DNA from 2 places in the Actinoplanes sp. CA-015351 genome. Region 1 is predicted to be linked to the other one. Evidence: riboswitches for the same ligand, from Rfam matches in the RefSeq annotation. Region 1 holds a riboswitch; the other holds the start of a gene.
What was found. Region 1 has a riboswitch for S-adenosylmethionine ahead of thrC (threonine synthase). Riboswitches for the same ligand answer to the same signal wherever they lie in the genome.
Positions count from the first base shown of each region.

Region 2: linked by a shared signal. The riboswitch ahead of ACQP2E_RS13555 (aminotransferase class V-fold PLP-dependent enzyme) and the one ahead of thrC (threonine synthase) in region 1 are both predicted to bind S-adenosylmethionine.

Region 1 covers NZ_CP192102.1:8,032,504-8,039,506, forward strand. Annotated here, with positions in the region: gene groL (chaperonin GroEL) at 1-1,601, opposite strand, end outside; gene ACQP2E_RS36560 (GNAT family N-acetyltransferase) at 1,967-2,473, shown strand; gene ACQP2E_RS36565 (hypothetical protein) at 2,506-2,916, shown strand; gene thrC (threonine synthase) at 3,142-4,425, opposite strand; SAM riboswitch class I at 4,436-4,573, opposite strand; gene ACQP2E_RS36575 (ABC transporter permease) at 5,299-6,165, opposite strand; gene ACQP2E_RS36580 (alpha/beta fold hydrolase) at 6,162-7,003, opposite strand, start outside.
Region 2 covers NZ_CP192102.1:3,017,231-3,024,233, forward strand. Annotated here, with positions in the region: gene ACQP2E_RS13545 (M20 family metallopeptidase) at 465-1,655, opposite strand; gene ACQP2E_RS13550 (DUF1684 domain-containing protein) at 1,666-2,451, opposite strand; SAM riboswitch class IV at 2,512-2,626, shown strand; gene ACQP2E_RS13555 (aminotransferase class V-fold PLP-dependent enzyme) at 2,660-3,862, shown strand; gene ACQP2E_RS13560 (putative bifunctional diguanylate cyclase/phosphodiesterase) at 3,917-6,211, shown strand; gene ACQP2E_RS13565 (glycoside hydrolase domain-containing protein) at 6,284-7,003, shown strand, end outside.

The sequences.
Region 1 (7,003 bases):
CCCGGGGCACCGGCCGGAGCCGGGTTCTTCTCGGGCTTGTCGGCCACGACGGCCTCGGTGGTGAGGAACAGCGCGGCGATCGACGCGGCGTTCTGCAGCGCCGAACGGGTGACCTTGGCCGGGTCGATGATGCCCGCGGCCAGGAGGTCCACGTACTCGCCGTTCGCAGCGTTCAGGCCCCAGCCGGGCTCGAGGTTGCGAACCTTCTCCACCACGACGCCACCCTCAAGGCCGGCGTTCACGGCGATCTGACGCAGCGGGGCGTCGAGCGCGACCTTGACGATGTTGGCACCAGTGGCCTCGTCGCCGGACAGGTCCAGCTTGTCGAACGCGCTCTTGCCGGCCTGAACCAGCGCCACGCCACCACCGGGGACGATGCCCTCCTCGACGGCCGCCTTCGCGTTGCGAACGGCGTCCTCGATGCGGTGCTTGCGCTCCTTGAGCTCGACCTCGGTGGCCGCGCCGACCTTGATGACCGCAACGCCGCCGGCCAGCTTGGCCAGACGCTCCTGCAGCTTCTCACGGTCGTAGTCGGAGTCCGAGCGCTCGATCTCGGCGCGGATCTGGTTGACCCGGCCCTGGATCTGCTCGCCGTTACCGGCACCGTCGACCACGGTGGTCTCGTCCTTGGTGATGACGATCTTGCGGGCCTGGCCCAGCAGGGTCAGGTCAGCGGCGTCCAGCTTGAGGCCGACCTCTTCGCTGATGACGGCGCCACCGGTGAGGATGGCGATGTCCTCCAGCATGGCCTTGCGGCGGTCACCGAAGCCCGGGGCCTTGACGGCGACGGACTTGAAGGTGCCACGGACCTTGTTGACGACCAGGGTGGCCAGGGCCTCGCCCTCGACGTCCTCGGCGATGATGACCAGCGGCTTGCCGGACTGCATGACCTTCTCGAGGACGGGCAGCAGGTCCTTGACCGCGGAGATCTTGCTGTTCGCGATGAGGATGTACGGGTCGTCGAAGACGGCCTCCATCCGCTCCGCGTCGGTCATGAAGTAGGCCGAGATGTAGCCCTTGTCGAAGCGCATACCCTCGGTGAGCTCGAGCTCGAGGCCGAAGGTGTTGCTCTCCTCGACGGTGATGACGCCTTCCTTGCCGACCTTGTCCATGGCCTCGGCGATGATCTCGCCAACCGTGGAGTCACCGGCGGAGATGGAGGCGGTGGAGGCGATCTGCTCCTTGGTCTCCACGTCCTTGGCCAGCTGCTGCAGGCCCTCGGAGACGCTGGCGACAGCAGCCTCGATGCCACGCTTCAGGGCCATCGGGTTCGCGCCTGCGGCGACGTTACGCAGGCCCTCACGGACCAGCGCCTGCGCCAGGACGGTCGCGGTCGTCGTGCCGTCACCGGCGACGTCGTCCGTCTTCTTGGCGACCTCCTTGACCAGCTCGGCGCCGATCTTCTCGAAGGTGTCCTCGAGCTCGATCTCCTTGGCGATGGATACACCATCGTTGGTGATCGTGGGGGCGCCCCACTTCTTCTCGAGGACGACGTTGCGGCCCTTGGGGCCGAGCGTCACCTTGACGGCGTCGGCAAGCTGGTTCATGCCGCGCTCGAGGCCCCGACGAGCCTCCTCGTCGAATGCGATGATCTTGGCCATACGGCGTTGTCCTCCCGGACATCCGCGGTGCCGGGCCTCGTCGGCCCCGCTTTCCGCACGTTGAGGAACGTCTGTGGACGTCACCACCTGGCGATGTGACGTCCTCAGGCCGAGCCGGATAGCCCGCGACGACCGGTTTCGTGTCGAAGCACCGATGGCAGCGCTGCGACCGGAACCCCACCGTCCCGACCTGCTGGCACTCACAAGTAGCGAGTGCCAATGACTTGTTTAGCACTCTGGGGTACCGAGTGCAAGAAACACCATCTTCCCGCGAAACCCCTGACCCCGGCCGTGTATTCACATAAGGATCTTGAAAGTGCAGGTCAGGGTTGCTCCCGCGCACGGCGGACGGTATGGAGGACGTCATGGAGAACTGGACCGTACGCCGGGTCACACCAGAGGACACGGGACGGATGCGGGCGCTGCGACTGGAGATGCTCGCGGACAGCCCGCTCGCTTTTCTGGAAACCCTGGCCCAGGCGGCGGCTCGCCCGCACGAGAGCTACCGGCACCGGACCCGGCAGTCGTCGTCCGGTCCGGACACCGCTCAGTTCGTCGCTGACCCGGTCGACGGTCCCCTGATCGGGCACGCCGGCGGGACCGTGCTGCCGGACGATCCGCACTGCACTGTCGTGTTCGCGGTCTACCTGACTCCGGCGTACCGGGGTGGCAAGGTGCTGGCTCAGCTCGTTGACGCGGTCGCCGACTGGTCGCTGGCGTCCGGGCGGGACGAGCTGATGCTGGAGGTGGTGGTCGGCAACGATCGGGCCGTCCGGGCATACGAAAAGCTGGGTTTCACCGACACGGGGGTGCGGCTGCCGCATCCGACGGTGCCCACGCTCACCGAGCTGCAGATGCGCCGGCGGATCTGATGCGCCCGCGGGCTCGCACTGTCCTCACCGCCGTGAACGGCACCACGGGCGCGGGCCTGCTGCTCGCGTTTGCGACCAGGACGAAGATCAGGCGGGGCCCGGACGGGATTTTCATCGCCGAGAACTACCGCTTCAAAAAACCGCCGGCGTCCTGTTTCACCATCGGCTCGGTGATCATCACAAAGCGGTCAGCGGAGTGGCTGCTCGACCCGCGCCGCGAGAAACTGTTGCGCCACGAGTGCCGGCACGCCAGCCAGTACGCCGCGCTCGGCCCGTTCTTCTGGCCTGCGTACTGGATCGCCTGCATCTGGTCGATCATGCTCACCCGCTCATTCGGGGTTCGCAATTATTTCGAGAAGGCGGCCGGGCTCGTCGATGGGAACTATCCCGACTTCGAACCCCTGCGGCCATGGCTGCAGCGGCTGCTGCGAAGGCAGCTCTGAGAAGTTTTGGTCGGGAGGACGGACGCACAGCGCCTCCGGCTCGAAAGCCACGTGGGTCAGCGCTGGATCGTTGGGTCCCTCGGAGATTGTCGCCAATGTCCAGGTGAGGAGCCTCGTACGGCGTCGCGTCCTCCCGCAGTGAGCATCCTGCCGATCCGGAGATCAGATCGCAAGTCCTCGCAGGAGGGAATCTTCGACAGCGGGCAGAGAACCAACTACTGAGAGTTATCCCAGCAGGCCGGCCTCCCGGGCGCCCTTCAGCGACGGCTTGATCGTGTGAGTCGGTCCAACCTGGCCGGCGACAGCGTCCAGAGTCTTCAGACCCTCGCCGGTGTTGTAGACGACAGTCTCTTTCTCCGGGTCCAGCTTGCCGCTCTCGACCAGCTTCTTCAGCACGGCAACCGTGGTGCCACCGGCGGTCTCGGCGAAGATGCCGGTGGTCTCGGCGAGCAGCCGGATGCCGGCACGGATCTCCTCGTCGTCGGCGTAATCCATCCAGCCGCCGGTCCGGTTGACCGCCTCGATCGCGTACGCCCCAGCGGCCGGGTCACCGATGTTCAGCGATTTCGCGATGCCGGTCGGCTTCACCGGGATGATCTCGTCGGTGCCCTTGTGCAGGGCCGTGGCGATCGGGTTGCACCCGGCCGACTGTGCGCCGAACACGGCCCAGCCGCCCTCCGGCGCCTCGACCAGTCCGATCTCGACCAGCTCGGTGAACGCCTTGTCCACCTTGGTGAGCAGCTCACCCGACGCCATCGGGATCACCACCTGGGCCGGGATGCGCCAGCCCAGCTGCTCGGCGACCTCGTACCCAAGGGTCTTGGATCCTTCGGCGTAGAAAGGCCGGACGTTCACGTTGACGAACGCGGTGTCCTCGAACTCGTCGGTCTCGACCAGCTCGCTGCAGAGCCGGTTCACGTCGTCGTAGGAGCCCTCGATCGCGACCAGCTCACCGCCGTAGACAGCGGTGGTGATGATCTTGCCCTGCTCCAGGTCGGAGGGGATGAAAACGATGCTCGGCACACCGGCACGGGCCGCGTGCGCGGCGACCGAGTTCGCCAGGTTGCCGGTTGAGGCGCAGGAGAAGCGGTTGAAGCCCAGCTCCTTGGCCGCGGTCAGGGCCACCGAGACGACCCGGTCCTTGAACGAGTGGGTCGGGTTCTGCGAGTCGTCCTTCACCCAGAGCGGCGCTTTCAAGCCGATCGCGGCGGCCAGCGCCGGGGCGCTCACCAGCGGGGTCAGACCGGGGTCGAGCGTCACCCGGGTGGCCGGGTCCTGGCCGGCCGGGAGCAGCCCCGCGTAACGCCAGATGTTCTGCGGGCCGGCTTCGATCTCGGCCCGGGTGACCCGCGCAAGCGCCGCCTGGTCGTAGGCGACCTCGAGCGGGCCGAAACACTCGTAACAGGCGTGCTGCGCGGCGAGCGGGTATTCCGCGCCGCAGGCACGGCAAACCAGGCCGCGAGCAGGGGAAGTGGTGGTAGCGCTGGGTGCACTGACGGCAGACGTCATCGAGGCTTTCCTCTCATCTTTCCCCGCGGCGACCTGCCGGAACGGGGACGGAATTAGCACCTGCCGCAGCGCTGGCCTCGCCATCGAGACACGCGCGGTGGTTGCCGGGGCTTCATCGGGCCGTTCCCTCTGCCCCTCTGGATGAGGTATTCAGTTGTTTCTCGAAGCTTACGACGAGATTCCGCCATCACCACCACGAGTTCCCGAGGTGTGAGCGACTACTCCCCCGAAAATCCAGATCAACTTCAGGTCGCAGCTGGGTGGTGGGTACCGACCGCTGCTCACGCCGAGGGCCCGGCGCGACTCGCTGGCCGCTCCGCGTCCAACCCGCTCCCCCCACCAGGCGACCTGCGAAAATGGCTCCCGCTCACCCCACGGCGTGTTGATTTAGGGCGCGATTCGAACCCGAAGTTCACACGAGCGGCCGTTCCGCGACGTGCGTGTGGACATAGGGTGCGGATCGCGCCCTAAATCAACACACTGAACCCGAAGTCGACAGGCCGCGTCCCCGTGTTGACTTCGGGTTCCCAGCGCACCTCAAGTCGACACGCATCGGTGGCGGGGCGGAGCAGAGCTGCGGTTCGCCAGGGTGCCGGCCACCCTTTGGCCGCTCCGCGTGTCGTGCTCGCGGGCGTCCCGGCAAATCTTGGTAACGAGCGGTGTCTGGAGGCACCGCCATGCTCCACACATCGGCCGCCCGTCGGCCCTTGCCGTAGCAGCGAGTAACTCCGCAGCCGGAAATATCCAAGATCGCGGAGTGACCGGTGCCCACCTCTCCCGGGGCCGACAGACCGGACGAAACGGGCCGGGCCGAACCGAGCTGGGCCGGGCCGAGCCGGCCCGGCGTGGTGAATCCACGCCGTCGCCTGACCCTCAGGAAGTGATGTCCTTGCGGGTGAAGCGATAAAACGCGATCCCCCAGAAAATCGTGGCATAAACGACAGCCGAGATCGCGCCCTTGGCCAGGTCCTCGGCTTGGATCGGGGTGGAGAGCAACCCCCGCCACGCGTCCGTGTAGTGCGTCGGCAGGAAGTCCCGGATGCCGCCGAGCGCGGTGATCTGGTCCAGGATGCTGGAGAGGATCCACAGCATCACGGCTCCACCCACGGCACCCAGCGCCGCGTCGGTCAGCACCGACATGAGGAACGCCAGGCCGGCCACGACCAGCATGGTCACCAGCAGGTAGGCCAGGATCCCGAGCAGTCGCAGCAGCCCCTCGGCAGGCGAGATCTCCGCCGCGATGGTGCTGCCCAGCGGCCCCCAGCCGTACCGCAGCGTGCCCATCAGCAGCGCCGAGCCGAGCAGGGTCAGGAACGCCAGTACTGAATACCCCGCCGCGACGATCAGCTTGACGCCGAGCAGCCGGGCGCGCGGCACCGGGACGGCCAGCAGGTATCGCAGGCTGCCCCAGCTCGCCTCCGAGGCCACCGTGTCGCCGAAGAACAGCGCCACCACCACGACCAGAAGGAATCCGGCCGAGACGGCGAGGCAGAAGAGCGCGAAGTTGAGGCCGCCCGAAGTGCCCAGGTCGGCGATGCTGCTGAACGCGCCACCGCCGTCGGCGTCCTCGTCGCCCGGACCGCCGGTGTCGAACTCGAACGCGATCAGGATGATCAAAGGCAGAAGAACCATGAAACCAAGAGCCAATTGGGTACGCCGGCGCGAGGCCTGACGGCGTACCTCGGCCCAGATCGGCAGCGTGCGAGACGCCCGATACCCGGTAGCGGCAGAAGCGCTCATCGGTCCCCACTTCCCCGCGAGTTGTCGCCCACCAGGGCCAGGAACGCGTCTTCGAGCCGGCGCCGGGGCACCAGCCGGTCCACCCCGATGCCGGCCGTGACCAGCGAGGCGACCAGCTCGGACCGGGCCGTTCCATTCATGTCGACGATCAGGCCGGACGTGCCCTCCGGTGTCACCGAGCGCACGCCCAGCTCTTCCAGGACCCGGGTGGCGGCCGGCACGTCGGAGACGTCCAGCTGCACCGACGGCGAGTCGCCGACGATGTCGTCGACCGGGCCGGACGCGACGATCCGGCCCTTGTTCACCACCACGGCGTGCGTGCAGGTCTGTTCCACCTCGGCGAGCAGGTGGCTGGAGACCAGCACGGCCCGGCCGTCGGTGGCGTACCGCTGCAGGACGCGGCGCATCTCGGCGATCTGCGGCGGATCCAGACCGTCCGTCGGTTCGTCGAGTACGAGCAGCTCAGGCAGGCCGAGCATGGCCTGTGCGATAGCGAGACGCTGCCGCATGCCGTGGCTGTAGTTCTTGGTCCGGCGATGCACCGAGTCGCCCAGGCCGGCGATCTCCAGCGCCTCGTCGAACTGCGCGTCCTCCCACGGGCGGCCGGTGGCCTGCCAGTACGCCTTGAGGTTCTGGTACCCGGTCAGGTGCGGCAGGAAGCCCGGGCCCTCGACGAGCGCGCCCACCCGGGACAGGATCGGCGCGCCCGGTACGAGACGGTGCCCGAACACGTAGATCTCGCCGGCGGTCGGTGTGGTCAGGCCCATCAGGACCCGCAGGGTGGTGGTCTTGCCGGCGCCGTTCGGACCGAGCAGGCCGACGACCTGACCCCGTTCGA
Region 2 (7,003 bases), 3.5 Mb from region 1:
CACAAACTGCAACCGTGCGACGCCATCCACGCGACCCCGAGCATCCGTGCGCCCCCAGCCACGTGGCCCCCGCGCCACCGTGTGCCCCCAGCCACGTGGCCCCCGAGCCACCGTGTGCCCCCAGCCACGTGGCCCCCGAGCCACCGTGTGCCCCCAGCCACGTGGCCCCCGAGCCACCGTGTGCCCCCAGCCACGTGGCCCCCGAGCCACCGTGTGCCCCGGTCACGTGCGCCCTGAGCCACGGGCGCCAGTCCACGCAAAGTGATGTGCAGGGCGGTGAGCGCCCGCAAGACGCGTGTGCTCACCGCCGGCCCGGGGAGGGTGAGCGCCCGCAGAACGCGTGCGCTCACCGCCCCGCTGCGGCACGGTTCGGGAAACAGCTAGCCCGGGCGGCGCCGACCTGCCCCGGACCTGGGGACTCCAGGCCCGGACCCCGCCTCTGCGAACCCCGGGCGCGGCGGCGCTCACCCTGCCAGGGACCTCAGGAACGTCGTCAGGGCGTTGCGATAAGGGTCGAGTGTGCGCAGGTCCACGTACTCCTCGGGCCCGTGCTGCCCGTCCCCGCCCGGGCCGAAGATCACCGCGTCGACGCCCTGCGCCGAGTAGAACCGGCCGTCCGCCGCCCCGTGTTTCCGGAGCAGCGAACCCTCGTACCCCACCGACTGCGCGGCCTTCGCCAGCGATGAGACGAAGGCACTCGTCGAAGACGCATGATGGGGCGCGCCCAGTGCCTCCACCGTCACCTCGACGGCCGGGCCGGTCACCGATGTCAGGAACGAGGCGATCTCGGCGGCAGACCGGCCGGCCAGATCAGGATCGGACGGCGGAAACCGGATGTCGAGCAGCGCCGACGCGTCCGCGGGCACGATGTTGGCGGCCTCGTTCGACGTTTCGACGCGGGCCACGTTCACCGTCGTGGTCCAGGCTTCGGCGGACGGCACCGGATAGCGGGCCGTCAAGGAGGAAACCGCGGAGATCACCGCGGCCAGCGCGTTGGATCCGAGCCACGGATAGGCCGCGTGCGCGGAAACCCCGGTCGCGTCCAGCCGAACCCGCACGATGCCCTTGGAGTCGGTGACGATCCGCAGGCCGCTCTGCTCGCCGATCACCACGAACTCGCCGCGTACGCCCTGCGCCACCTGATGGCCGGTGCCGTCGAACCCGCCCACCTCTTCGTCGGTGACCAGCTGCAACGCGATCGGATAGGGCAGCGACCGAGCACAGTCCCGGAAGACCGTGGCGAGCACCACGGCCGCGGCCTTCATGTCGTGCGCCCCACGGCCGTAGAGCCGGTCACCCTCGACCCGGGCCGAGAACTGCGCGCCGGCGCCGGGCACTACGTCCAGATGCGCGTTGAGGATCACCCGCGGCAAACCCGGACCCGCGGTGACCAGCGCACTCGGCTTGCCACCCGAAGAAAACCGCCGCACCGAGAACTGCCGCTCCGAGAACTGCCGCTCCGAGAACTGCCGCTCCGAGAACTGCCGCTCCGAGAACTGCCGCTCCGGGAACCGCCGCTCCGATAACCCAGGCCCGACCGCCAGGTCGAGCATGAAATCGAGCGCCCGCTGCAGCTCATCGGGCCGGTCCGCGGTGGACCGGATCCCGATGAGCCGGACCACGTCCGGTGCCAGTGAGGACAACAGGGAAGCCACGACCCCGAACCTACTGCGGCTTCAACTCACCCGCTTCGATCGCGACCGCCAGCTTGTTCCCGGCGGGCGGCAGCGGGCAGGTCGCGAATTCCGTATAAGCGCACGGCAGATTCGTGGCCCGGTTGAAGTCCAGCGTGACCGACCCGTCCGGCCCCGGCGGCGCGATGAACAGACTCCGGTTGGCCGCGTACGTCGTCAGTCCCGACGTCGCATCGGTGAACAGCACGAACAGCGAGCCGGGTGCAGCGCCGTTGAAAGCGATCAACGACAACTCGTCGCCGCCGATGCTGAACGACACCGTCCCCGGCGACTCGTAGACGTGCTCGATCCCCTCGGCCACCGACCCGACCGGGGTCGGCCGAGGCGACTCATAAGGCGTGAAATTTCCGGGCACGACCCACTTCTCGTCGGCCGGATACGCGGACGTGCCGGCATACCCCGCCAGCACTTTACTCGCCGGATTGCGCGGCCGGATCACGTCGAATCCTCCCCGCCGAGCGATCTCGATCACCACATCGCCCCAGCCCACGGCGATGTCAGCCCTTTCCGCGAGCGGCGCGAACTGATGGGTTCCGGTCACCGCAACACCGTCGACAACCAGCTCCTCCCCATCCGCGAGAGAAACCACCACCCCGGAAGGACCCGTGCTCCACGAACCCGGCGCGTCGTCGAAACGCTGCGGCGTCGCATTCAGCCAGTTCAGGCTCGTGATGGCGAGAAACCCGTGCGGATCCGCCCGGCGCTTCTCGTGCGCGGTGTGCCACTCGTCCCATTGCTGCTGAAACAAGATCGTCATACCGCACAGCCTAATCCCTACTTATTGCGTGGGAAATACGCGTCTGCTACCGTCGGACCTGGTCATGAGTGCCAGCGCGTAGCCCCGGCTTGCTGGCCGGCAACCCTTCCGTTCGCGATGGGGTGCCCCGGGTGAGGACCGGGCCGCGTCGATCCCGACGCGGCAAGCGCGGGCCCGTGCGGGTCCCGAGACCTCACGGAGGCGAACCATGTCCCTCGGCATCGTCGGCGACGACCTGAAAGTCACTCTTCCCGACGGCGAGACCCGGCCTTTCGCCCATCTCGATTACGCCGCTTCCGCTCCCTGCGTCGAAGCCGCGGCCCAGGCGGTGGCCGATCTCCTGCCGCGCTACGGCAGCGTTCATCGAGGCACCGGGGTACGCTCACAGGCCTCCACTCTCGCGTACGAACTAGCCCGCGATGTGGTGTCGGAATTCGTCGGCGCCGGCCCGGACGATGAAGTGATCTTCACCCGGAACACGACCGACGCGCTGAACCTGCTGGCCCGGGCCCTGCCCGCCGGCACCACGACGATCGTCTTCGACGGCGAGCACCACGCCAACCTGCTGCCCTGGCCGAACCAGGTGCGGCTGCCCGCCCCGTCGTCGGTGGCCGAGGCGATCGAAGCCGTGGACAAGGCCCTGACCGAGAACAAGAAGGCCTTGCTCACCGTCACCGGCGCCAGCAACGTCACCGGCGAGGTCTGGCCGATCAAGGAGCTGGCCGAGCTCGCCCACCGGCACGGCGCCCGGATCGCCGTCGACGCCGCGCAGCTGGCACCGCACCGGCCGATCAACGACCTGGGCGCCGATTACGTCGCGTTCTCCGGGCACAAGCTCTACGCCCCGTTCGGCGCCGGTGTGCTCGCCGGCCGCCGGGACTGGCTGGACGCCGCTGACCCGTACCTCTGTGGGGGTGGAGCGAGCGCCGCCGTGGGTGACCGCCCCGGTGAGCGGGAGTGGGCAACCGGGCCGGCGAGGCACGAGGGCGGCACTCCCAACCTGCTCGGCGCTGTCGCGATCGCGGCTGTCTGTGAGGCTCTGACCCACGCCGACCGCGACGTTCTGCACGAGCGGGAGCAGGAGCTGCTCGCCCGGCTGCGCGCCGGGATCGCGACGATCCCGGGCGTGACCGAGGTCAGTCTTTTCGGGCCGGACCACCCAAGGGTGGGCATCGTGTCGATGGCGTTCGCGAACGACGATCCGGCCGATGTCGCGCTGCGGCTCGGCCGGGATCACGGCATCGGGGTGCGCGCCGGTCAGTTCTGCGCTCACCCGCTGGTCCGGCGCCTCACCGGCAGCACGGTGACCGGGGAGTGCGGCGTCACGCCGGGCCTGCTCAGGATCAGTTTCGGTCTCGGCAGCACCACCGAGCACGTCGACCGAGTGCTGGTCGGGCTGCGAAACTCCTGATCCGCTACCGGGAAGTGACTGTCCCGCACGGGCCTGCGGCCGATCATCATCAGTGTGGCGACCTGGATGAAGTGGTTGCGTGACCGGCTTCCGACCGGTGGCGGACTGCGCGACGAGGACTGGGCGGGCCGGCACCGGCTGCTGACGGTGCTGCTCGCCGTCATCATGGTGGCGCTGGTGCTGTTCGGCGTGCTGCAGAACGAGGATCACCTCCCCGCGATGCTGCTCACCGTCGGCCTGGTGCTCCCGTGCCTGATCGCGGCCTCGATGCTGCGCTCACGGCGGGCGCGCTCGGTCTTCGTGGCGCTCGGTTACACGGCCGCGTGCGCCGGCATCGTGTCGCTGAGCCACGGGCTGACCGAGGCCCACTTCACCTTCTTCATCTCGGTGGCGGCGCTCGCGCTGTACCGGGACTGGGCGCCGTTCGGTGCCTTCCTGGTCGCCACCACGCTGCACCACGCCGTCTTCGGCACGCTGGTCAGCGACCACACCTACGACCACGGCTCGGCCGTCGCGCACCCGCTCGTCTGGGCACTCATCCACGGCTCCGCGGTGCTGCTCGCCGCCGGCTTCCAGATCGTCTCCTGGCGCCTCACCGAGGTCGAGGAGGACCGCGCCCGGGAGAACCTGGACGAGAGCCAGGCGCAGCTCAGCGTGGCGTTCGACCAGACGCCCATCCCGATGGCGATGTTCTCCCCGGAAGGTCTGGTGCTGCGCAGCAACGCCGCGTACCGCGAGTGGCTCGGCCTGCCCGACGTGCTGCCGGCCGGCTTCTCGCTGGCCGACGTGCCGCTGACCCCGGTCGACCCGGCCGAGCCGGCAATCCTTGCCCTCTTCGCGAACAGCCGGGAGCCGCAGACCGTGACCCGGCAGTACCGCCGCCCTGACGGCTCGACCATCTGGGTGCAGGTGCACGGCACCGGCCTCTACGACCGCCACGACCAGCTCCGGCTCATCTACGTGCACTGCTTCGACGTGACCGCCACCCGTGACCACGAGGCGGAGCTGCGGTACCAGGTGCGCCACGACGGGCTCACCGGCCTGCTCTCCCGCAAGGCGTTCGAGCACGACCTCGCCGCCATGCTCACCGGCAGCGCCGAGCCGGTCAGCGTCATCTACATCGACGTCGACCGCTTCAAGTCGATCAACGACGGCGCCGGCCACCACACCGGCGACGACGTGCTCCGCGCCCTGGCCGTACGCCTGTCCGCCGTGGTTCCGTCCACTGCCCTGATCGCCCGTCTCGGCGGCGACGAGTTCGTGGTCGCCCTGCCCGGCCCGTCCGGCACCGGCCTGGCCGTTGCCAACGGCATCCTCGGCTGCCTGGACGAGCCGCTGGCCGGCGTGCCGGTCTCGCTCAGCGTCGGCGTCACCACGGCGTTCGGCCCGGCCACCGCCGACGAGATCGTCCTCGCCGCCGACACCGCCATGTACGCGGCCAAGCGTGCTGGCGGCAACCGTCTCCAGGTCTTCACCGACGACCTGCGGGTGCCGGTGCAGGAGCGGATCGCCGCCGAGGCCCGCCTGCGCCGCGCGCTCGCCGCCGACCCGCGGTACACGCTGCCGCTCTGGTTCCAGCCGGTCGTCTCCACCGCCACCGGGCGGATCATCGGCGCCGAGGCGCTGGTCCGGATGCGTACCGAGCAGGGCAACGTGCTCGCGCCCGGCCACTTCATCGGCGTCGCCGAGGAGACCGGCATGATCGTGCCGCTCGGCGAGCACGTGCTGCGCTCGGCGATCGAGCACCTGCAGCACTGGTCGGACTGGCTGGGATACGTCTCGGTCAACGTCAGCCCGCGTCAGCTCGCCGAGGCGGATTTCGTCCCGATGGTGGCGGCGCTGCTGGCCGAGTACCCGTACATCGACCCGTCCCGTCTCGTCCTGGAGGTCACCGAGACCGCGCTGATCTCCTCGACCGTCGACGTGAGCGAGCGGCTGGCGCTGCTCAAGCAGCTCGGCGTACGCGTGGCCCTCGACGACTTCGGCACCGGGTACAGCTCGCTGACCTGGCTCAAGTCGCTGCCCGCCGACGTGGTGAAGCTGGATCGCTCGTTCGTGGCGGGTCTCGCCGACGACCCGCGCAAGGCATCGATCATCTCCGCGGTGCTCTGGCTGGCCCACTCACTGGGCATGTCGACGATCGCCGAAGGGGTGGAGGAGTTCTCCGACTGGGAGGCGCTGCGTGCGGCCGGTTGCCCGGCGGTGCAGGGCTACTTCTTCAGCAAGCCGCTGCCGGCGCCGGAGTTCGACCGGATGCTGGTCGCCGGCACGACAGTGGCCGACGTGGTGAATTCCACCTTTGGTGGAGTTCATCTGAACGAAACCACGGGAAGCGCCCTGGCCGGTTAGAGTCCGGCCATCCTTGACAACGTTGATCCATTCATCGGAACCGCGGCCACCGACCTGCCTCGAGCGCACGGGTTGGCCGCCACATGGTGGTGGCCGAAACCGCAGGTGGGTAACACCCACCCGGGCGCCACCTCCCCGTTCGGCATGGTCTCGGCCTGCCCCTACTCGGGGGCGTACCCGACCGGATACGGCCGGTACGCCAAGAACACCGAGGGTGTGCCGGAGGAGATGTTCGACCGGCTCCAGGCGTCCGGGTTCACGCACTTCCAGCAGTCCGGCACCGGGGCGATCCGCAAGTACTACAACTACGTGCGGGTCACCCCGATGGTCCAGCCGCTCGACGACCTCGGCCAGTCCTGGCCGCTGGAGGACGAGCGCGCCGAGGCCGGCTATTACGCGGCAAACCTCGACACCGGCGTGCGCTGCGAGATCACCGTGGGGGAGAAGGTAGCGGTCCACCGCTACACGTTCCCGGACAACGACAGCGCCCGCGTGGTCGTCGACCTGTCCTGCGGCGGCCTCGCCATCGACCTCGGGCGTACCGTCCCGTTGCGCGCGCAGGCCGAGAGCATGGGGCAGGGCCGGGCGCAGGGCACCGTCGTGATGGAGGGCGTCCCGCTCTCCGTCTACGTCGAGGTGGACAGCCCCGGCTGGCGGCAGATGCTCTGGTACGACCGGCGGCTCATCCCCGGCGGCACCCGTCTCGACTTCGACAGCATCCGGCACACCACGCTGCGCCCGTTCGGCATGCTCTTCATGGGCCCGGCCCGCGCCGGGCAGACCATCGAGGTA